One region of the Bradyrhizobium sp. P2_E8 genome, then DNA from elsewhere that is predicted to be linked to it. Evidence: riboswitches for the same ligand, from Rfam matches in the RefSeq annotation. Region 1 holds a riboswitch; each other region holds the start of a gene.
What was found. Region 1 has a riboswitch for cobalamin ahead of AC1D00_RS12325 (TonB-dependent receptor). Riboswitches for the same ligand answer to the same signal wherever they lie in the genome.
Positions count from the first base shown of each region.

Region 2: linked by a shared signal. The riboswitch ahead of AC1D00_RS25075 (TonB-dependent receptor) and the one ahead of AC1D00_RS12325 (TonB-dependent receptor) in region 1 are both predicted to bind cobalamin.
Region 3: linked by a shared signal. The riboswitch ahead of AC1D00_RS03920 (DUF1636 family protein) and the one ahead of AC1D00_RS12325 (TonB-dependent receptor) in region 1 are both predicted to bind cobalamin.
Region 4: linked by a shared signal. The riboswitch ahead of AC1D00_RS14780 (energy-coupling factor ABC transporter permease) and the one ahead of AC1D00_RS12325 (TonB-dependent receptor) in region 1 are both predicted to bind cobalamin.

Region 1 covers NZ_JBFUES010000171.1:409-7,068, reverse strand. The annotation lists gene AC1D00_RS12330 (class I SAM-dependent methyltransferase) at 28-771, opposite strand; cobalamin riboswitch at 1,226-1,420, shown strand; gene AC1D00_RS12325 (TonB-dependent receptor) at 1,528-3,801, shown strand; gene AC1D00_RS12320 (PepSY domain-containing protein) at 3,804-5,249, shown strand; gene AC1D00_RS12315 (hypothetical protein) at 5,608-6,636, shown strand.
Region 2 covers NZ_JBFUES010000511.1:142-5,061, forward strand. The annotation lists partial or broken gene AC1D00_RS25060 (penicillin-binding transpeptidase domain-containing protein) at 1-532, shown strand, start outside; gene AC1D00_RS25065 (DUF1214 domain-containing protein) at 542-1,120, shown strand; gene AC1D00_RS25070 (DUF1254 domain-containing protein) at 1,117-1,701, shown strand; cobalamin riboswitch at 2,095-2,302, shown strand; gene AC1D00_RS25075 (TonB-dependent receptor) at 2,429-4,897, shown strand.
Region 3 covers NZ_JBFUES010000039.1:59-4,440, forward strand. The annotation lists partial or broken gene AC1D00_RS03910 (cobaltochelatase subunit CobN) at 1-1,111, opposite strand, end outside; gene cobW (cobalamin biosynthesis protein CobW) at 1,111-2,160, opposite strand; gene AC1D00_RS03920 (DUF1636 family protein) at 2,157-2,531, opposite strand; cobalamin riboswitch at 2,628-2,847, opposite strand; gene cobO (cob(I)yrinic acid a,c-diamide adenosyltransferase) at 2,888-3,523, shown strand; gene AC1D00_RS03930 (cobyric acid synthase) at 3,535-4,382, shown strand, end outside.
Region 4 covers NZ_JBFUES010000221.1:2,860-7,768, forward strand. The annotation lists gene AC1D00_RS14770 (cobyrinate a,c-diamide synthase) at 1-721, shown strand, start outside; gene cobA (uroporphyrinogen-III C-methyltransferase) at 718-1,449, shown strand; cobalamin riboswitch at 1,495-1,712, shown strand; gene AC1D00_RS14780 (energy-coupling factor ABC transporter permease) at 1,750-2,427, shown strand; gene cobF (precorrin-6A synthase (deacetylating)) at 2,474-3,223, shown strand; gene cobT (nicotinate-nucleotide--dimethylbenzimidazole phosphoribosyltransferase) at 3,234-4,286, shown strand; gene AC1D00_RS14795 (histidine phosphatase family protein) at 4,293-4,865, opposite strand.

The sequences.
Region 1 (6,660 bases):
CTTCTGAGACGGGCGGCGGGCGTGGTGTCAGCGCGTGCCGGCAGGATCCCTGCAAGCAACGATGTCGCGGGGAGATTTTCGACCCGCTACCTCCGGCGGAGAGAATACGGCCAGGTACCCTCCATCCCCTGCGAGCTTATATGTGGCGACCTCGCGATAGCCGACGGCGGTCAATTCGCAGCGCAGGAGCTCGATTGGCGTGCCATGCTTCGACGTCGGAAGCTCGAGGTCGACAATTCCGACCCGTGCACCCTGCTTCAAGGCGGGCGCGAGATTGTAGAGGAAGGCATAGGGTTGCGCTATCTCGTGATACATGTGCACAAGGATTGCGGCATCCAGCGACGAAGCGGGCAGACGCGGGTCGTGTGGTTCGCCGAGCGCGAATTGCACGTTCGTCAACTTCAGAGATTCTGTTCGCCTGGCGAGTTCTATGAGGTAATCCCGCGTGACTTCCTGGGCAACGACAGAGCCGGCGGGTCCGACGAGGTACGAGAGTCTGACCGTGTGGTAGCCACTGCCTGCACCAATGTCGCCGACTGTCATGCCAGGTTTCAGTTCAAGAACGCGTGCGATCTGGCCGGCCTCATCGAGAGCGTCGCGGCGCTCTTCGGCGGAGCGGCGTGAGCTGACAATCCGTGCAACAGGGCGCTGTGGTGAGGGAAACTCGTTTGCCGCAACTCCGGGGGGAGCCAGATAAGCTATGTCAGCGGCATATGCGCAAGCTGCAGTAAACGCCACAAGGAGCGTCGCTGCATAAACCAGTGCCGTCACGCCCCTGCCAGGCTTTCTCAACCGGTCGAGGCGCAGTCGCCCGGGTTTTGTGAGCTCTCGATGTGCGCTCACCGTCAAGTCAATGAGGTTCAGTGTAGCGGGCAACTCCATCCGTGCGCCTCGCGCTTACGCCCACCCATTGCACCTGAAAGCAAATCCTATCAACCCAATGGATCTGCATTGGGTCAAGCCATTAATGTCCGTTGCGGGTCAAAATGCGCCGTTCAGGCGGCACGCCGTCTGCTTCCGGTCTACCCCTATGAGCCGACAAATTGGCGTTTCGTCTGCACTTCGTGTTTGGGCCACAACCTGACTTGGCCCGAGACAGACGAAAGGCCGCCCCCGGGTGGTCGCCAGCTAAGGACTTTGGCAATCCCCGCTCGGTCGGGCGATCGGGACAGCGCGCTGCTTTCCGCCGCAGCCCGATGGCCAGTTGACAGTCCTTTGCAAATAAAATTAGGGTGCCTGCGACGGTTCTCTTTCGGGAGATCAATAGGGAATACGGTGCGGGGATCCCCCAACGCCGTGGCTGCCCCCGCAACTGTAAGCGGCGAGCCTTCGTCAAAAGCCACTGGGCCTGCGGGCTTGGGAAGGCGGCGACAGGCAGCGACCCGCGAGCCAGGAGACCTGCCGTCAGTCGTGGTCACACGCGAGCACATTGGGCGGGGTGTCCTGATGAGTGTTGAGCTGTCTTCCTCTTGAGGCAGCGGCCAAACTGCGTTCGCGGTGACGTGCCACGTTATCGCGAGACTATTGATGACCTCCCGTAAAATTTCCGCGCCACGGCAGCGCTGCGCGTTGCTCCGTTCAGTTGCATTCTCCTGCCTTGTGCTGTCGACCGACGGCTGGGCGCAGTCCGAAAGGCCGGGCCAGACGCTCGACCCTGTGGTGGTGCAGCCGCCAGTGAGGCAGCCGAATGCCCGCAGCACCCGACGCAGCGATGCAATGCGCTCCGCGCGCTCACGCCAACAACGAAGTGTAACTGGCGACTCGCGTGCTCCGACTGTGAACCCGACGGGTCCGGCGTTCGCCGCACCGACGCTCAACCTCACCGGTGCGAGCACGGCCGGCAGCCGCCTCGGCCTCACGCGACTGCAGACGCCGGCCAGCGTGGAGGTGATATCAGCCGAGACCATCGCCGAGCGCGGCCAGCAGAACATCCTGGACGCGGTGACGCAAAACGCGACCGGTTTCACAGCGAGCCCGGCCCCCGGCAATGGCGGCGTCTCGTTCAATACCCGCGGCTTCACGGGCCTTGGCTCCGTCATGACGCTGTACGACGGCACCCAGCTCTACATCGGTGCCGGGACGGTGACCTTTCCGTTCGACACGTGGTCGACTGAGCGCATCGAAGTGCTGCGCGGCCCTGCGTCGGTGATGTATGGCGCCGGTGCGGTCGGCGGCGCCATCAACATCGTTTCGAAACTGCCGTCGTGGGTCGCTCGCAACCAGGCAGAGGTCTCGCTGGACAGCAACATGACGAGGCGAATTGCCGTGGATAGCGGCGGCCCGGTTAGCAAGGACGTGGCCTATCGGATCACCGCCACCGGCAACATATCGGACGGATGGGTTGATCGTGACGACACCTCGAATGTCGCGCTTCATGCCGTGGTCCAGATCAGGCAGAACGAAGACGTCACCTGGACGCTGTCCACGGACTACGGTGACCGCAACCCATCGCGGTACTTCGGAACGCCGTTGATCAACGGCATACTTAATGAATCTCTCCGGTTCAAGAACTACAATGTCAGCGACAGTCACATCCGATACCAGGATAGCTGGAACCAGGTGAAGACCGAATGGCAGGTTGCCGATGGCATCTCGATCCAGAACACGCTCTACTACCTGAACTCCAAGAGGCACTGGAAGGACGTCGAGAGCTACGCCTACAATCCCGCCACCGGCCTGATCAATCGAAGCAGCTACATCGAGATTTTTCACGATCAGCAGCAAGTCGGCAATCGCTTGGATGCGAAATTCCGCGGGCACGTCCTTGGCATGGCCAATGAGTTCGTGGCGGGCTTCGACGTCAACAGCATCAATTTCACCCACACCAACAATTCGCCTTATGGCGGCTCATCGTCCGTCAACCCGTTCAACTTCGTTCCAGGCTTGTTCAGCAGCCCGAACGCCACGATTCCCAGTTACGGCAGCGTAACCAACCAGTATGCGCTGTTTGCCGAAAACCGGCTGTCGGTGACCGAGCAACTATCCTTGATTGCCGGTATCCGCCAGGATGACCCGACCATCACGCGCACCGACCATGTCACGCCCGCCAACAGCTTCGAGAAGTCGTTCTCCTCGACAACCTGGCGCGCCGGTGCGGTCTATACACCGATGAAGGACCTCGCATTCTATGGCCAGTATGCAACGGCCGTCGACCCTGTCGGAGGGCTCATCTCGCTGTCCTCCGCAAACAAGAACTTCGATCTGGCCACAGGCAAACAGATCGAGATCGGCGTCAAGCAATCGTTCTGGGGCGGCCGGGGTGAATGGACACTGGCCGGCTACGAGATCGTAAAGAACAACCTGCTGGCACGCGATCCCAACATTCCTTCGCTCACCGTCCAGGTCGGCCAGCAATCATCGCGTGGGATCGAAGCATCAGTCGGATTCCTACTCGACTATGGCTGGCGAATAGATGCAAACACCGCCTTCCTGCGCGCGAAGTATGACGACTTCGTGCAATCGGTTGGTGGCGTGGCCGTGAACTATGCCGGCAACGTGCCGGTCAACATACCGCAGACCGTCTCCAACATCTGGGCGACCTGGGCCTTTGCGCCGAACTGGTCGGCCAATGCGGGCGTGCAGATCGTCGGCAAGACCTACGCGGACAATGCCAACACGATGACGCGCCCGGCCTATAACATCGTCAATGCCAGTGTGCAGTGGAAGCCCGATCTCAACACCACCGTGTCGTTCCGCGTCTACAATCTGTTCGACGAGGTGTACACGACTTCGGGCGGCACCACACAGTGGCTGCTCGGCATGCCCCGCACGGCTCAGCTCGCGGTCAACGTGAAGTTCTGAGCGTGGCACGCGCCCTGAAACGAACGCTCCGGCGGTGGCTGTATATCGGGCACCGGTGGATCGGCATCACTACCTGCCTGTTTTTCGCCATGTGGTTCATTTCCGGCGTGGTGATGATGTACGTCGCCTTTCCCAGCCTTTCAGACAAGGAAAGACTGGCAGCGCTTCCCGACATTCAATGGGAGAAGGTGACGCTGTCGCCGGACGACGCGATGAAGATGGCAGGCGCCACCCGCTATCCGCGCGATCTCCGGCTTTCCATGCTGGCCGACGAGCCGGTGTATCGGATGACGGGCTGGGACAGCAAACGGCAGACGATCTCTGCAGCCGATGGCCACGTCATCACTGGCATTTCCGAACAGCAGGCGCTCGACGTCGTGCAACATCATCCCGCGAGCAAATCACCGCGGCTCGAAGCGATCATCGACCGAGACCAATGGAGCGTAACTGCCCGTTATGATCCGCTGCGACCGCTCTACTTGATTGCGCTCGGCGACGATGCCGGCACCAAGCTCTATGTCTCCTCGCGCTCCGGCGAGACTGTGCTCGATACCAACCACACCGAGCGCGTCTGGAACTGGCTCGGCTCGATTCCACACTGGATCTATCCGACCGTGTTGCGCAAGGATGGGCCATTGTGGCGGCTGGTCGTGCTTTGGATCTCTGGAATCTGCCTCATCGTCGGCGCCACCGGCATCTGGATCGGCATCCTGCGCGTACGGCTGAGGCGGCGGTATGCGAGCGGCAAGATCACGCCCTATCGTGGCTGGATGGCGTGGCACCATGTCACCGGCTTGATTGCGGGCGTCTTCGTGCTGACCTGGACGTTCTCTGGCTGGCTTTCGCTAAACCCCGGCGGATATTTTGCGAACCGCAACACGACGGGCGAGGTGCTGCAACGCTATGCCGGCCACGATGCGCCGACGATCGCGACGAAGTTGCCGGCGCCGCAATCCGCCGTGGTCGAAGCGCGCTTTGTCTGGCTCGATGGCAATCCGATGATGATCGCCGCATCGCGTGATGGCGCGCAGCGGCCGCTCGATGTGATGTCGGGCGAGGTTATGACACTCCCGCAGGATCGTGTGTGGACCGCAGCAACGAAACTGTTGCCGCGAGCACGTCTTGCGGAGCAACGCATCCTCAGGGAGTACGATGCCTATTGGTATGCGCATCATCACGACCGCGAATTGCCGGTCTTGCGGGCGATGTTCGACGATGATGCGAGAACGTGGTTTCACATCAGCCCTGTTACGGGCGACATCATCGGCCGCGTGGACGGCAGCCGTCGCACCTATCGCTGGCTGTTCAACGCGCTGCACAGTTTCGATTTCCGGTTTCTGCTGACGTATCGCCCGGCCTGGGACATCGTGGTTTGGCTGCTGTCGATCCTTGGCGCCATCGTCTCTGTGAGCGGTGTCGTCGTCGGCTGGCGCTATCTGCGCCATTGAAGTGAATTGCGCCGTTGGCAATGTCCGTTCCGGGTCAATCGCGTCGGTTTACCCCGATGTGATGACTTCCGGTCTGGCCGGATAAGCCGACATCGTCAGATCGGACCTGCATGTCTCGAACGGGCCATTAGCGGACATTGATTGGCCTTCCGCGTTCTCCGGAAAGCGTAGTAGGCTACGCCCACTGCCGTCCGTGCCCAATTGTTGCGGAGGGACTGGCCCTGAAACTTCGCCGCTGAAATTTTCTGCATATCGCCGCGGGGGCCGGCCAGATCGTGTTTCCGCCGCCGAAGGAGGCTCTCAATTCCGCGCGCAAAATTTCGCGTTGACGGACCGAACTAGGACAGGAAAAGCAGACATGGCCGCTTTTCAAGAGGTTTTCCGCCGCTCCGGCATCGATGAGCGCCGCAGCCCGCCGGGCATGGTCGTGCCGTTCGGCGGCTCCAACATCGTGGCGCTGATCGATCCCGGAAGAAAGCTCAAAGTCGATCCTAACGCCCATGCCCTCGGGATCAAGGAGATCGATGGCGCCGATACCCTTAGACGCGTAATGCAAGCCAGAGACATCTTCTCCGAACCCAATATCGATCCGCAGCTCAGGGCGGCGTCACTTCCCGCCACCTTCAATGGCGATGCACGGTTTTTCGAAATCAATGGCCGGATTAAGCCGATTGGCTTTCCCGGCCTGGAGGTGGTGGCCCGGTCGGCCGGCCGGAAGATCGAAGCCAAGCTCCATGTCGTCGTGCTGCCAGAAATCAAGATCAAGGTGGCGTTCCGCAATGTCATGGTTCCGGGGAGTGGCGGCGCTCCGGCGTTTCACGCCAAGAAGCCCTGCAGCGAGCAAGATGAATTGCTGACGATGAACAATATATGGAGGCCGCAGGCCAACATCCGCTTCGAGCGGGTGCCAAGCGACTGGCTGGTCGTCGACGACTCGCAGGCTGCCGTCAAACAGGAGCTCGCCAATGCGACTGGCATGAAGGATGCGAGCCTGGCGACCTTTCCCGATGTGATCGACGTCGAAAAACTGAAGGGCTTCTTCGTCAAACACAAAGTCCAGGGCGCCCATCTAACCATTTTCTGCGTCGATAAGGTTTGGTCCAATGGCGGCCTCGCCAATGGCTCGTTTGCTCGATCGCTGGACCTTGCCTTCATCAGCTCGCAACGCGGGCCCAACACGTCTGCCCATGAAGCTGGGCATTTTCTCGGCTACTACTCGAAGAGCGCGAGCAAACCTTGGGACAGCCAAGGCCACACGCTGGAGACCGATCCGAAAACCAGAAAAGAAAACAGGGCGGAAGACATCAAGATGCTGATGCGCGGGGGAGGCGCCGGGTGGAAAATTCCGTTTAATCTCGTCAAGGAGTTCCGCGACTTCCCCGGCTAGCATCCTTCGTCGGCCCCTGCCAAA
Region 2 (4,920 bases), on a different contig from region 1:
CAGCGAAGGCACCGCGCGCCGCGCCGCGCTCGACGGCATTCCGACCGCGGGCAAGACCGGCACGACCAATGCGTATCGCGATGCCTGGTTCGTCGGTTACACCGGCAATTTCACCTGCGCGGTCTGGTACGGCAATGACGACTATTCGCCGACCAACCGCATGACCGGCGGCTCGCTGCCGGCGCAGACCTGGCACGACATCATGGTCGCGGCGCATCAGGGCGTCGAGGTCCGGGAAATCCCCGGCATCGGCATGGGCCAGAAGCTGCCGCCGCAGCCGATGGCCGCGCAAGCCAATGCCGCGCCGAAGGTGCTGGAGACCAAGCCCGGTCCGCCGCCGGTGCTGACCAAGCGCGGCGCCGACATCCTGGTGCGCGTCGAGAAGCTGCTGGATGACGCGGCCAAGACCGCGAACAAGTCGTCCGCCAACGACGGCAAGCCCGCCAAGCCGGCCTCGTCGACAAGCGCGCTCGCCTTCCCGCAAAACTATGCGGAAGAGAATGCGAATGCATCCGCCCCGCGCAAGAACTGATCGAAACCCGTGCGGCTGATCCTGACCACATTGACGGCCCTCCTGCTCGCGACCGTAGTGGGTGTCGGCGCGACCTGGATGACGACGACGCGCGGCACCGAGATCGGCGCGCTCACCATCGGCCCCTGGACCGCGCGCCCACGTACCGGCACCGCCGACGTCGACCCCTATTCGCGCGCCACGATCGTGCGCAACGGCGAGCTGCCAATCGGCACCGGTGACGGCGTCGCCTTCACCGCGACCGCCGACGACAAGAAGAAGGCGCTCGACGGCCGCTGCGACGTCGTCGTCTCCGGCGTGACGCCGCCGGCGCGGTTCTGGACGCTGACGCTGTACGACCGCAAGGGCCATCTCGTCGCCAATTCGCTGCAGCGCTACGGCTTCACCAGCCAGGAGATCGTGCGGCAGTCCGACGGCACCTTCGAGATCCGGATCGCCTCGCGCTCGCGCGCCGGCAACTGGCTGCCGACCGGCGGCATCGAGCGCTACGCGCTGATGCTGCGCCTCTACGACACCCCGGTCGGCGTCGCGACGCGCACCCAGCGCGATGCGCCGATGCCCACGATCTCGACGGTGGGCTGCTCATGATCCGGCTGGTGTTCACCATCGTTGCCGGTGTGGTGCTGGGCCTCGTGGTCCATCTCGTCAGCGTGCTGGCGCTGCCGCGGATCGCGACGCAGGACGCCTATTCGCGGCTGACGCCGATGACGAAGCTCAACGGCGTCACCCAGCTTCCGCTTGCCGATCCGAATACCTCACCGATGCCGTTCATGGACCCGGCCTTCGCGCTGGCGATCTGCCGCTACGATCTCACGGGCGGGCCGATCAAGCTCACCGTGCCGGTGAGCCAGGCCTACACCTCGGTGTCGTTCTACACCCGCAACGAGATCGCCTATTACGCCATCAACGACCGCTCCGCGGGCAAGAAGGTGATCGAGCTCGACCTGATGACGGAAGCGCAGCACAACGAGCTGCCCGAGGACGAGGAGATCACCGCGGCCGACCGCCTGATCATCGATTCCCCTGCGACCACCGGCCTGATCGTGATGAAGGCCCTCGCCGCCGAGCCCGGCCTGATGCCGCAGGCGCAGGCGACGCTCGCGGCGGCCACCTGCGCGCCGCAGACCGAGCCGCCAGCCAAGGCCGAGACGCCGCGTGGACGGCGGTGAGCGGGCTGTTAAGGCAGGCTCAAAACAAAAACTGAAAAAACAACCCCATGCACAGTAGCGGGGGCATTGAAATCATTTGTTGTTTTGAGTTCGCGCCAAACACGCTTGCTCGTACAAGCGCATCCGCGCCGGAGCGCCGCGATGTCGAGCTTTGACACGTCGGGCAAAACACCGGCAGAATGGCATCATCGAAAAGTTCGTAACACCCGCGCGGAGCAGTCCGTCGCGGGTGTTTTCATTTGGCAGCATTGCCTATGCCGCCGCTCTCGCGAGAGGTCTGCGCGTCTCGACGAGGTCCTTTGAACTGCCGGGCAAAACGGTCACACAATGGCACGATCGAAGGGCGAGCCTATCGAACAGCCCGCGCGGATGTTGACGGGCTCCTCGCCAGATGCCAGTTTCGTGATCGGTAGTGTCCGCAAGGACTCTTCAAGGGAATGCGGTGCGTCCGTCTCGGCGGACTATTCCGCGGCTGCCCCCGCAACTGTAGGCGGATAGCCGACGACCAAACGAACCACTGGAGTCCCGATCGGGCCTCTGGGAAGGCGGTCGAAGGCGATGACCCGCGAGCCAGGAAACCTGCTGCCAGCCATGAGTCACGCGCGAACGCATTGGGCGGGGTGCCCCGATGTCGGATGAGGAGCCGGTGCATCTGCCGCCTGGGGCGAAGGTAGATGGCTAAGGCAACCGCGGTGACGGTGTGTTTGCGTCGCCGTAGAGCGTTGTCGTGCAAAATCTTCATCTCGGTCCCGGCATTGCGCCGGAGTTTTCGCGTGTACGTATCGGCGTCTCCAGCGGATTAGGGGGGCAGTTTCGGGGCGCTACACCTGCCCTRCTCGCCTTGCTGCTCTCGACATCCCTGTCCTCGCTGGCGACGGCGCAGACTGCGGCTCAGAGTCCCCCGCAAGAGGTCGGCCCGGTGATCGTCTCGCCGGCCACACCCAAGCCAGCTCGCGCCAACAGCGCCGGCAATCAAAGGCCGCGGACCGCGCGCCGCGCCGCGTGGCGCAATCGCGCCGCCCCTGCCGTCGCCGCTCCGGCAACGCAGTCTCAGAGCGGCCGGGTGCAGACGCCGCTGAACACCGCCGCCGTCACCGATGTCGGCTCCCGGCTCGGGATCACGGCGCGGGAAACGCCGGCGACCGTCGAGGTGATCGGTCAGCAGACGATTCAGGATCTGGGCATCAAGACAACGACCGACGTCGCCAAGGCCGCCGTCGGCGTGACCGGCGGCGATGCGCCCGGTGCGCCCGCCATCTTCTCGATGCGCGGCTTTTCCGGCGACCAGCTCACCACGCTCTACAACGGCATCCCGATCGGCCCCTCGACCATGACCGGCCGCCCGATGGACACCGCCAATCTGCAGCAGGTCGAGATCATCAAGGGACCGGACTCGCTGGTGGCGGGGCTCGGGGCGACCGGCGGCGCGATCAACTACGTGACCAAGGCGCCGCACACCGGACCTGTTGTCAACGACGCCTTCACGTCCTACGATTCCTTCCACGGCTATCGCGCCGGCTACGGCTCGGGCGGCAGTACGCTGATCAACGGGCTCGACTACCGTTTCGACATCAGCCATTCCAACGACAAGAGCTTCATCGACGACACCTATTCGAAGCTCAGCAACGTCTCGGGCCAGCTGAACTATCGCGTCAACGACAGCCTGAAGATCTGGGGCGCGGCCGAGTACAAGCAGGACAAGGACCGCTTCTACTGGGGCACACCGCTGGTGCCGGCGAACGCGCCGGGCATCGTGCCGACATCAGGCATCGTCTCGGGTCAGTGGACCAATTACTATCTCAACGGCCACACCGGGACGCTCAATCCCGTCACCGTGGACGCGCGCACGCTGACCACCACCTACAATGTGCTCGACAATCACAGCGGCGCCAGCGAGCTGTGGCTGCGCAGCGGCTTCCAGTGGGACATCACCAACAACATCTCGCTGAAGAGCCAGGTCTACGGCTACGATGCGCACCGGCACTGGTTCAACAACGAGATCAACTCGTTCGACGATTCCGGTCCGAACAACGTCTATCGCGAGCGCCTGGCGCTGGATCACGCCCAGCGTCTCTACGGCAATATCACCGACCTCACCGTCAACTCGAATGTCGGCGGAATGGACAACCGCTTCGTCGCCACCGTCATGGCGAGCAGCTCGCAGTTCAACGTCTCGCAGGACACGCTGTTCTCCTCGGATACGGTCGATCTGGTCAATCCGGATCGCGGCCTCTACGGCCCGCGCAGCGACGAGAAGATCTACACCCACCTCAACACGGCCTCGCTGTCGTTCGAGGACCGGCTCAAGCTGACCTCGACCTTCGCGCTGATCGGCGGCATCCGCTTCGAGGACATTGAACTGTCGCGCACGCGCTACTCGCCGGAGGGCGTGTTGCGCACCGACCGCGGCTATCCGTTCTCGAAGATATTCAACCCGGTCACCGGCCGCGTCGGCTATACCTGGGAGGTCTCCCCGGGAGTCATGCTCTACAGCCAGTATGCGACGGCGGCCGATCCGACGGTCGCCAACATCTTCATCCTCGCACCAACGGTGCCGCTGTTGCTGACGACGTCGCGGACCTATGAGACCGGCGTGAAGGTGCAATCGGCCGACAAGCGCGCGGAGGCCACGTTCTCGGCATTCGACATCGAGCGCAAGAACGTCTACGTGCCCGAGAGCGGCATCGTCTTCAACGTCGCCGGCAAGATGGAATCCAAGGGCGTCGAAATCGCCGCCGCGGTTAACCCGGTCGCTGGCCTGAAGCTGTGGGGCAACGTCGCCTTCGTGCAGTCGCGCTTCATCGACTTCACCTATGTCGACGGCAATGGCGTCTTCCAGTCCTATTCGGGCAAGACGCCGCCGAACGTTCCGAACTTCATCGCCAATGCCGGGGCATCCTATCGGTTCGACACGAAACTGCCGGTGGAGATCGGCGGCCTCGTCCGTCACGTCGGCGACCGCTTCAACTTCCAGGACAATCTGGTCACCATGAACGCCTACACGATCTTAGACGCGTTCGCGTTCGTCGACATTCCAAAGGCCTATTTCCCGGGCGTCGAGCAGACCCGGATCAGCTTTCGCGTGAAGAACCTGACGAACAAGCTCTACGCCGCCTGGGGCGATCCCGGTTACACCGACCAGATCATCCTGGGCGCGCCACGCAGCTATGAGGTGGCGGCTTCGTTCAAATGGTGAAGCAAGGGCGCCTGCCGTCACCT
Region 3 (4,382 bases), on a different contig from region 1:
CGGCCGGCTTCACCGCGAGCTTCCGCCAGGCTGCGACACGTGCGGCAACGGCCTTCACGCATGGCTCGTCAGCGCGATGCGCAAGATGCGAAAACTGCAAATCAGCATCACGCTCCGCTGCCGACTTGAAACTCACCACGCCCGCGAACAGGCGACCGTCGACCTCGGGCAGCACCACATGCATCGCAAGGTCGCCGGGCGACAGGCCGCGCAGCGATTCCGCCCACTCCTCGCGCCGCGCCGTGGAGAGCGCGACCTGGAACACGGGACACGATGCAGCATCGAACGGTGTCGTGCCGTCATCGCCGACCGCGGAGAACGCCGTCGCATTGACGATCGCGGCCGGAGGATCTTGCGCAAGGAGCGCCCGCAGCCAGTCCGCAACGCCCGCGGCCTTCAGCGAGGTGACGAAAAGGCCATACGCGTCAAACCCCTTCTCGCGCAGCGTGGCAATCAGCGCGTCGACCGGGCCGGTGTCCGCGGCGGTGAGGTACGAGCGATAAAACGTCACCAGCGCGCGCGGCCTGCCCTCGCCGTCCGGTATCGCCGCGATGACGCCGCGCGCGGGATCGTAAAAGCCCATCTCGGGCACGGTCGTCTCGCCGACGACCGGACCGGCGTAGAGGCCCGAGGCCAGTGCAAGCTGCGCGATCGCCGCTTGCGCCGCGACCGGACCACCGGTGTCGCAGAGCACCTTCAAGCGGCGCAGCGTCGAGACCGGCAGGGTTGAGTATGCATCGAGCCGTGTGTCGTCGCGGCCATCGGCCGGCAGCACCGCGAGCACGATGCCGCGCGCCTTCGCAAGTTGCTGGAGAGCCGCGAGTCCGTAGAGCCAATAGGACTCGCCGCCGATCAGGCGGACCAGAATGCCGCGAGCCTGGGCCAGCGTGCGCTCGATGTAGGTGTCGATAGAAAGCGGATGACGCAGTTCGGCGAGATTGGCGAGCCGCAGCGACGGCAGGCTGTCGCGGCCGCGCCGCCAGCCGGCCGCGAACGCGGCCAGATCGGAATCCGAGTACGAGAGCACCACGAGATCGGCCGGGTCCTGGCCGATGTCCCTTGGCGTCGCGGTCTCTTCCAGACCGCGGCTCTCGCGGAAGACGACGTGCATCAGATGCCAGATCCTGAAAGACCAAGTCCCGCTCTTATCGCGGCCTCGTCGATATCGCCGTGCTCGCCGATCACGACGAGCCTTGACTGGCGCGCGACCGCGCCCCAGGGCTTGTCGAACTGGTGACGCACGCGCTCACCGACCGCCTGGAGCAGCAGGCGCATCGGCTTGCCCGCGACCGCGATGTAGCCCTTGACGCGCAGCACGTTCTGCTCGCGCGACAGGCGCTGAACCGAGGCGACCAGTGTGTCGATATCCGTGACCTCAGGAAGGTCGATTACCACTGAGGCAAAGTCGTCGTGCTCATGCTCCTCTTCGCCGTCGTGATGCGACGGGCGCGCGGCGAGATCATTCTCGGCGGCAGCACCGAGGCCGAGGATGACGCGGGCGTCGATCGCTCCATCAGTGATGGGGAGCATCGGCACGCGGCGCGGCATCTCGGCGGTGATGGCAGCCTTGGCCGCTTCGATCCCCGCAGCACCTGCGAGATCGGCCTTGGTGAGCAGCACGATGTCGGCGCRGGCGATCTGGTCCTCGAACACTTCCGACAGCGGCGTCTCGTGATCGAGATTTTCGTCCGCCGCACGCTGCGCTTCCACCGCGGCCGGATCCGGCGCAAAGCGTCCGGCGGCGACGGCCTCGGCATCGGCGAGCGCGATCACGCCGTCCACGGTGATGCGCGAGCGGATCTCCGGCCAGTCGAACGCCTTGAGCAAAGGCTTGGGCAGCGCGAGGCCCGAGGTCTCGATCAGGATGTGATCGGGCCTTACGGGCCGCGCCAGCAACAGTTCCATGGTCGGGATGAAATCGTCGGCAACGGTGCAGCAGATGCAGCCATTGGCGAGCTCGACGATGTTTTCCTCCGGACAATTGGCATCGGCGCAGGACTTCAGGATCTGGCCGTCGACGCCCTCGCTGCCGAACTCGTTGACGAGCACCGCGAGCCTCTTGCCGTTGGGATTTGCGAGAAGATGCTGGATCAGCGTCGTCTTGCCGGAGCCGAGAAAGCCGGTCACCACCGTGACAGGGACTTTTGCGAGCGAATTCATTCGGCGGCCTCCGGCACGACGGCAATGGGGGGAATGCGGGCAAGCGATTGCTTGCGGAAGATCTCGGGGCGGCTGCGCCAGGGCACGAGGCCGTCGGGCGCGGCCGCATAGGCGGCGGCGCCCGCGATCACGTCGCGCGCGTTGGCATCCGACAGGCGGCCATAGACATAGGACCAGCGGCCGGGCGCGCTCAGCGCGACCGAGCAACCCTGGTTACAGGCCGACAGGCATTCGACGGGAACCACATTGACGCCATCGGGCACGCCGGCCTCCAGGATCGCACCGTGAAGGCGCTTGCCCGGAGTGACTTCGCCCTCGCCAAGTGTCTCGCCGGCGCGGCAGGTAATGCAGACGTGAAGTGTGACGGTCATCGCCTCTTCCAGAATAAACAGCGGGAGGCGAAGAGGCCCACGAACCGGTCTTGCGAGGGTCCGTTTCCCCGTCGCGGAACACCCCGTCCGCCGGTCCAAAAATCGTCCGCGCTGGCAGGTCTCCCGGCTTGCGGAGCAGGGTTTTACCCTTCGATCCCCGCCTTCCCGATCCCGTTAGGGGTCAGTGGCCTCGGGCATCTCTCCGGTCACGGTCGCGGGGGCGGCTGCATTTTGGACCCAAATCTTGCCGATTCGGACCCTATCGCATTCCCTCTTCGCCTGTCATAGGACAGGAACCAACGCCGGGCCACCATTTGCCCCCGGCCGCCTCTTGTCAAGCCGAAGGACCAGGTACGATGACGCCTGAACCGGATACCCAAACGAGCGAGGAAACCGACGCCCGCCACGCCGCGAAAATGGCGAAGAAGAAGGCCGCCCGCGACAAGATCATGGCGACCAAGAGCGGCGAAAAGGGCCTCATCATCGTCCATACCGGCGCCGGCAAGGGCAAGTCGTCCTCGGCCTTCGGCATGATCGTGCGCTGCGTCGCCCACGGCTTCCCCTGCGCGGTGGTGCAGTTCATCAAGGGCGCCTGGGACACCGGCGAGCGCCGCCTGCTCACGGGTCATTTCGGCGATCTCTGCCAGTTCCACGCGATGGGCGAAGGTTTCACCTGGGAGACGCAGKACCGCGCCCGCGACATCGCCGCCGCACGCGCCGGCTGGGAGAAGGCGAAGGAGCTGATCCTCGATCCCAGCCTGCGCATGGTCGTGCTCGACGAGATCAACATCGCGCTGCGCTACGACTACCTCGATATCGCTGAGGTCGTCGAATTCCTCAGCACGCAAAAGCCTGAGATGACGCATGTCGTGCTCACCGGGCGTAACGCCAAGGACGAGCTGATCGAGATCGCCGACCTCGCCACCGAGATGACGCTGGTGAAACATCCGTTCCGCTCCGGCATCAAGGCGCAGGCCGGCGTCGAGTTCTGAAGACACACGCGATGGCGCGCGCATTGATGATCCAGGGGGCCGGCTCGGACGTGGGCAAGTCGCTCATCGTCGCCGGTCTTGCGCGCGCCTTCACGCGGCGCGGCCTGCGCGTGCTTCCCTTCAAGCCGCAGAACATGTCGAACAATGCGGCCGTGACCGTCGATGGTGGCGAGATCGGCCGCGCTCAAGCACTGCAAGCCCTCGCCGCCGGCGTCGAGCCACACACCGACATGAACCCGGTGCTCCTGAAGCCGGAGACCGATGTCGGAGCGCAAGTCATCGTGCATGGCAAGCGCATCGCAACTGCGCGTGCGCGTGACTATGCGGCGATGAAGCCACAGCTGATGGGCTCCGTGCTGGAGAGCTTCGAGCGGCTGAAGGCGCGGGCCGATCTCGTGCTGGTCGAAGGCGCCGGCAGTCCCGCCGAAGTGAACCTGCGCAAGGCCGACATCGCCAATATGGGCTTTGCCCGAAAGGCCGATGTGCCGGTTGTGCTGATCGGCGATATCGACCGGGGCGGCGTCATCGCCCAGCTCGTCGGCATCAAGACGGTGATCGACCCCGACGATGCCGCGATGATCCGGGGTTTTGTCATCAACAAGTTCCGTGGCGATCCCACGCTGTTCGACGACGGCTACAAGCTGATCGAGCAGAAGACGTCCTGGCGCGGCCTTGGTGTGCTGCCCTGGTTTGCGCGCGCCGGCGAGCTGCCGGCCGAGGACGCGCTGGGCCTCAGCGACGCGCGAAAGCCGGGCCAATGCAAGATCGCCTGTCTCGCGCTGTCACGGATCGCCAATTTCGACGATCTCGATCCGCTCAAGCTCGAACCCGGCGTCGATCTCGTGATGGTCCGTCCGGG
Region 4 (4,909 bases), on a different contig from region 1:
GGAGCAGGCCGAGATCGGCAAGCTGATCAACGAGGCCGCGCGCTTCGTCGCCGAGCATGTCGATCTCGATGCGGTGCTGCGATCGGCAGCCAGCTGGTCGCCGCAATCCGCGGCGAACGGTCTGAACGTGACGCCGCCGGGGCAGCGCATTGCGCTTGCCCGCGATGCCGCGTTCTCCTTCGTCTACCCGCATATGCTGGAAGCCTGGCGCGCGGCGGGCGCCGACATCTCGACCTTCTCGCCGCTTGCCGATGAAGCGCCCGATGCGAGCGCCGATGTCTGCTGGCTGCCCGGCGGCTATCCCGAGCTTCATGCCGGGAAGATCGCGGCCAACGCGCGCTTTCGCAGCGGCTTGCGCGCCTTCGCCGAGACGCGACCGGTGCACGGTGAATGCGGAGGCTATATGGTGCTAGGAACCGCTTTGACCGACGCCGACGGTGTCTGCCATGAGATGGCGGGCCTGCTCGGCCTGGAGACCAGCTTTGCCAAGCGCCGCATGCATCTGGGCTATCGTCTCGCCGAACTCGCCGCGCCGATGCCGGGACATCGCGCCGGCGCACGCCTGCGCGGCCATGAGTTCCACTATTCGACCATTCTTGCCCAGCCCGACACGCCGCTCGCGGTCGTGCACGATGCGACCGGTGCGGTCATCGCCGAGACCGGTTCGCGCCGGGGCAACGCCACCGGCACGTTCTTCCATCTGATCGCGGAGGACCGGTGAGCGGTTTTGTCTCCTTTATCTCCGCCGGTCCCGGCGACCCCGAGCTTCTCACGCTCAGGGGTGCCGCCCGGCTGCGCGAGGCCGATGTCGTGCTTTTTGACGACCTCGCCTCGGGCGCGATCCTCGACCTCGCCCGTCCCGGCGCCAATCTCGTTGCGGTGGGGAAACGGGCCGGGCGGCCTTCGACCAAGCAGCATCACGTCAACCGCCTGCTGGTCGACTATGCCGCGACTGGCGCGCGCGTGGTGCGGTTGAAGTCCGGCGATGCCGGCATCTTTGGCCGGCTCGAGGAGGAACTCGAAACGCTGCGCGAAGCCGGCATCGGCTATGAGATCGTTCCCGGCGTCACTTCGGCCTGCGTGGCCGCTGCGCAAGCCGGCATACCCCTGACCCGGCGCCATACCTCGCGCCGGGTGCAGTTCGTGACCGGGGCCGACGTCACCGGCGAGCTGCCGCAAAACCTGAACTGGGCGGCGCTGGCCGACCCTGAGGCGACCACCGTGGTCTATATGGGCCGCCGCACCTTTCCGGCCCTTGCCGCAAAGTTGATCGCGCACGGCCTCGCGCCGACCACGCCGGCGCTGTTCGCCGAATCCCTCGGCCGGCCCGACGAGCGGCTGGTCCGCACCACCATTGCCGAGCTGGCCGAGCAGCTTGCGCGGGGCGGCGCTGCCTCGACGGCCGCCGTGATCCTGTTCGGCGCACTGGCGGGAGAATACCCGTCATGATGGTCTCAATCGCCCTTCAGCCCTTGACGCCCGGCTGGCGAAAGGGGCACACAGGACGGGCATGGTGCTCGATGCGGTGCAAGCCGCCGGAGCATAATCGGGAATGGGGGTGGGCGGACAGTTGCGCCGCCCAAAACCCCAGCCGCCCCCGCGACTGTAAGCGGTGAGGGGCTCCGATCAGCCACTGGGCCGCAAGGCTCGGGAAGGCCGGAGAACCCCAGTGAACCGCGAGCCAGGAGACCGGCCGTGCATGTTTTGTGGCCAAGGCCGTCGGGTGTGACGGCAGGAAGGAACTGAACCATGCATATCGAACCCGGAGTCGTATCGGGCGCCAAGCTCGTGTTGAGTTACGCAACCGGCATCGCCGTCGGCGGCGTTGCGTTGAAGCTCGCGGTCGAGACCGTGCGCGAGCAGGGCATCACGTCGTTCGCGGCGCGGACGCTCGCCACCACGGGCCTCGTGTTCGTCTTCTTCGAGATCCTGCCGCACTTCCCGGTCGGCGTGTCCGAGGTGCACTTCATCCTTGGCTCGACCCTGTTCCTGCTGTTCGGGGCAGCGCCGGCGGCCTTCGGCCTTGCGTTCGGCCTGCTGTTCCAGGGTGTGTTCTTCGAGCCGCCGGACCTGCCGCAATACGGCATGAACGTCACCACGCTGCTGGTGCCGCTGTTCGCGATCCAGGCGATCGCCGGACGGATCGTTGCCCGCAACACCGCCTATGTCGATCTCAGGTATCGCCAGGCGCTGGCGCTTTCGACGACCTATCAGGCCGGCGTCATCGCGTGGGTCGCGTTCTGGGCGCTCTATGGTTCCGGCTTTGGCGCGACCAACCTCGTCAACATCGCGACCTTCGCGGCCTCCTACGCGCTCGTCATCGTGATCGAGCCGCTGGCCGATCTCGCCGTGCTGGCGCTGGCGAAGTCGCTGCGCGGCGTCACCGCGCCCGGCCTCGTGACCCCGCGCCTGCACAACGCGGCCTAAGAGACAAGCGAAAGGGCGGCCGTGATGGCCGCCCTTCGCGAACGTGATGCTCACGCTCTCCCTGATAGGCATCGGTTGCGGTGATCCCGAGCAGCTCACGCGCGCCGCCGTTCAAGCCATTAACGCGGCCGATCTCATCCTGATCCCGCGCAAGGGGAGAGCGAAATCCGATCTCGCCGATCTCAGGCGGACGATCTGCGCGGATGTGCTCACCAATCCAACGACGCGCATTGCCGAGTTCGACCTTCCCGTCCGCGACGCCGGTGAAGTGGACTATCGCAAGGGTGTGGACGATTGGCACGATGCGGTCGCCGCGACGTGGTCGCGGACAATCGCAAGCCAACTCGAAGGTGACGGCAGGGTCGCGCTGCTGATCTGGGGCGATCCTTCGCTCTACGATTCCTCGCTGCGCATTGCGCGCCGGCTCGATCCCTTGCCTGATATCGAGGTCATCCCCGGTATCACGTCGATCCAGGCGCTGTGCGCGGCGCATGCGCTGCCGCTCAACGACATCGGCGAGCCCTTTCTGGTCACGACGGGACGGCGCTTGCGTGAAGGCGGCTGGCCGCAGGGCGTCGACACCGTGGTCGTGATGCTCGATGGCGGCACGGCGTTCCAGTCGCTCGATCCGGCCGGGCTCGACATCTGGTGGGGCGCCTATCTCGGCATGCCCGATCAGATCGTCATGTCCGGCGCGCTTGCCGAGGTAGGGCCGCGCATCGCCGCGCTGCGGCAGCAGGCGCGCGAGCGGCATGGCTGGATCATGGACAGCTACATTCTCAAGCGCAGGCCGTAAGCGAGGCAGCATGCTCCCCGACTGGGTCACCCAAAAATGTCCCGAAATCTCCGCGGTCCATCGCGAGGCGGCGATCGCGCGGCAGGCGCAACTGACGAAGCCGACCGGCGCGCTCGGCCGGCTCGAGCAGCTCGCGATCGAGCTCGCGGGCCTGCAAGCGACCAAGCAGCCGCGCGCGGCACGCGTGCCGATCATCATTTTCGCCGGCGATCACGGCATCGTCGCGCAAGGCGTGTCGGCCTATCCGCAAGGAGTGACCATCGCGATGATGGCGAATTTTGCCTCCGGTGGCGCTGCGATCTCGGTGCTGGCGCGGGAGCTTGGTTCGAGCCTGGAGGTGGTTGACGCCGGCACGTTGGCGCCGGAGGCGGTAGCAGGCATCGTCATCGACAAGCCGCGCAGCGGCACGCGCGATTTCAGTGTCGAGGCGGCGCTCGCACCGTCCGAGCTGGCCTTCGCTTTCGAAGCCGGTCAGCGCGCCGTCGCGCGCGCGGAAGCCAGCCAGCCCGATCTTCTGATCTTCGGCGAGATGGGCATCGGCAACACCACGACCTCGGCGGCGATCGCGGCGAGCCTGCTCGGCGTGAGCGCCGAGGAGATCGCCGGCAGCGGCACTGGCGTCGATGCCGCCGGCCGTGCGCACAAGGCGCACGTGATCGATGCCGCGATTGCGCGTCACGGCGTTGCGGGTGCGCCGCCCGAAAAAATCCTGTGCGCCGTTGGCGGCCTCGAGATCGCGGCCATCTGCGGCGCCATCATTGCGGCCGCGCAGCGCCGTATCCCTGTATTGATCGACGGCTTCATCGTGTCGGTCGCGGCGCTGACGGCCGTGCGGCTCAATCCGTCGTGCCAGCCGTTCCTGCTGCCCTCGCATCAATCGGCGGAGCAGGGGCATCGGCTGGTGCTCCGCGCGCTGAACGCGCAGCCGCTGATCAGCCTCGATCTCAGGCTCGGGGAGGGATCGGGCGCCGCCATCGCGCTGCCGCTGGTGCGGCTCGCCTGCAGCCTTCACAATGGCATGGCGACCTTCGCGCAGGCCAATGTGCCGGATCGCCCGGCCTGATCCGGCTCACGCCACGCGCTGATTGACCGACACGACGCGCCAGCCGGTCGCCAGCCGGTCGATCCGGGTCAGCGACAGCGGATCGATCACGAAGCGCAGCGCGGCTTGCGGCGTGAGATCCAGCGCGATGCACAGCGCGGCGCGGATCGTGCCGGAATGCACGACGAGCGTTGCGGGCCCAGCTTCGATCCGTGACAGCCCATGTCGGACGCGGGCGACCTGGTCCTCAAAGCTTTCACCTCCCGGTGGTCGTGTGCGCGCCGGATCGCCCCAGAATTGCGCGTAGGCATCGCCGCCCATTGCGGCGAGGTCGTCATGCCGCCGGCCGGTCCAATCGCCGAAATCCTGCTCGCTGAACTCGCCCACCAGCTCCGGGTCGAGCCTAAGTGCGCGCGCGGTCTCGACCGTGCGCCGCGACGGGCTGGCATAGCTCGCAGAGTCCTGCGGCAGGCGCTGCCGCAACGCTTCCAGTTGCGCGCGATCGCCGAGATCGGCGGGCGCGTCCGGCGCATGGATCGTCCCTTTGATGCCGTCGACGGGCGCATGACGGATCAGCCAGAGGAAGGTCTCGCCTTCCATGCTTCTCTCCAAGGAAGTTGGTCGCTGTGGCAATAACGCCGCAA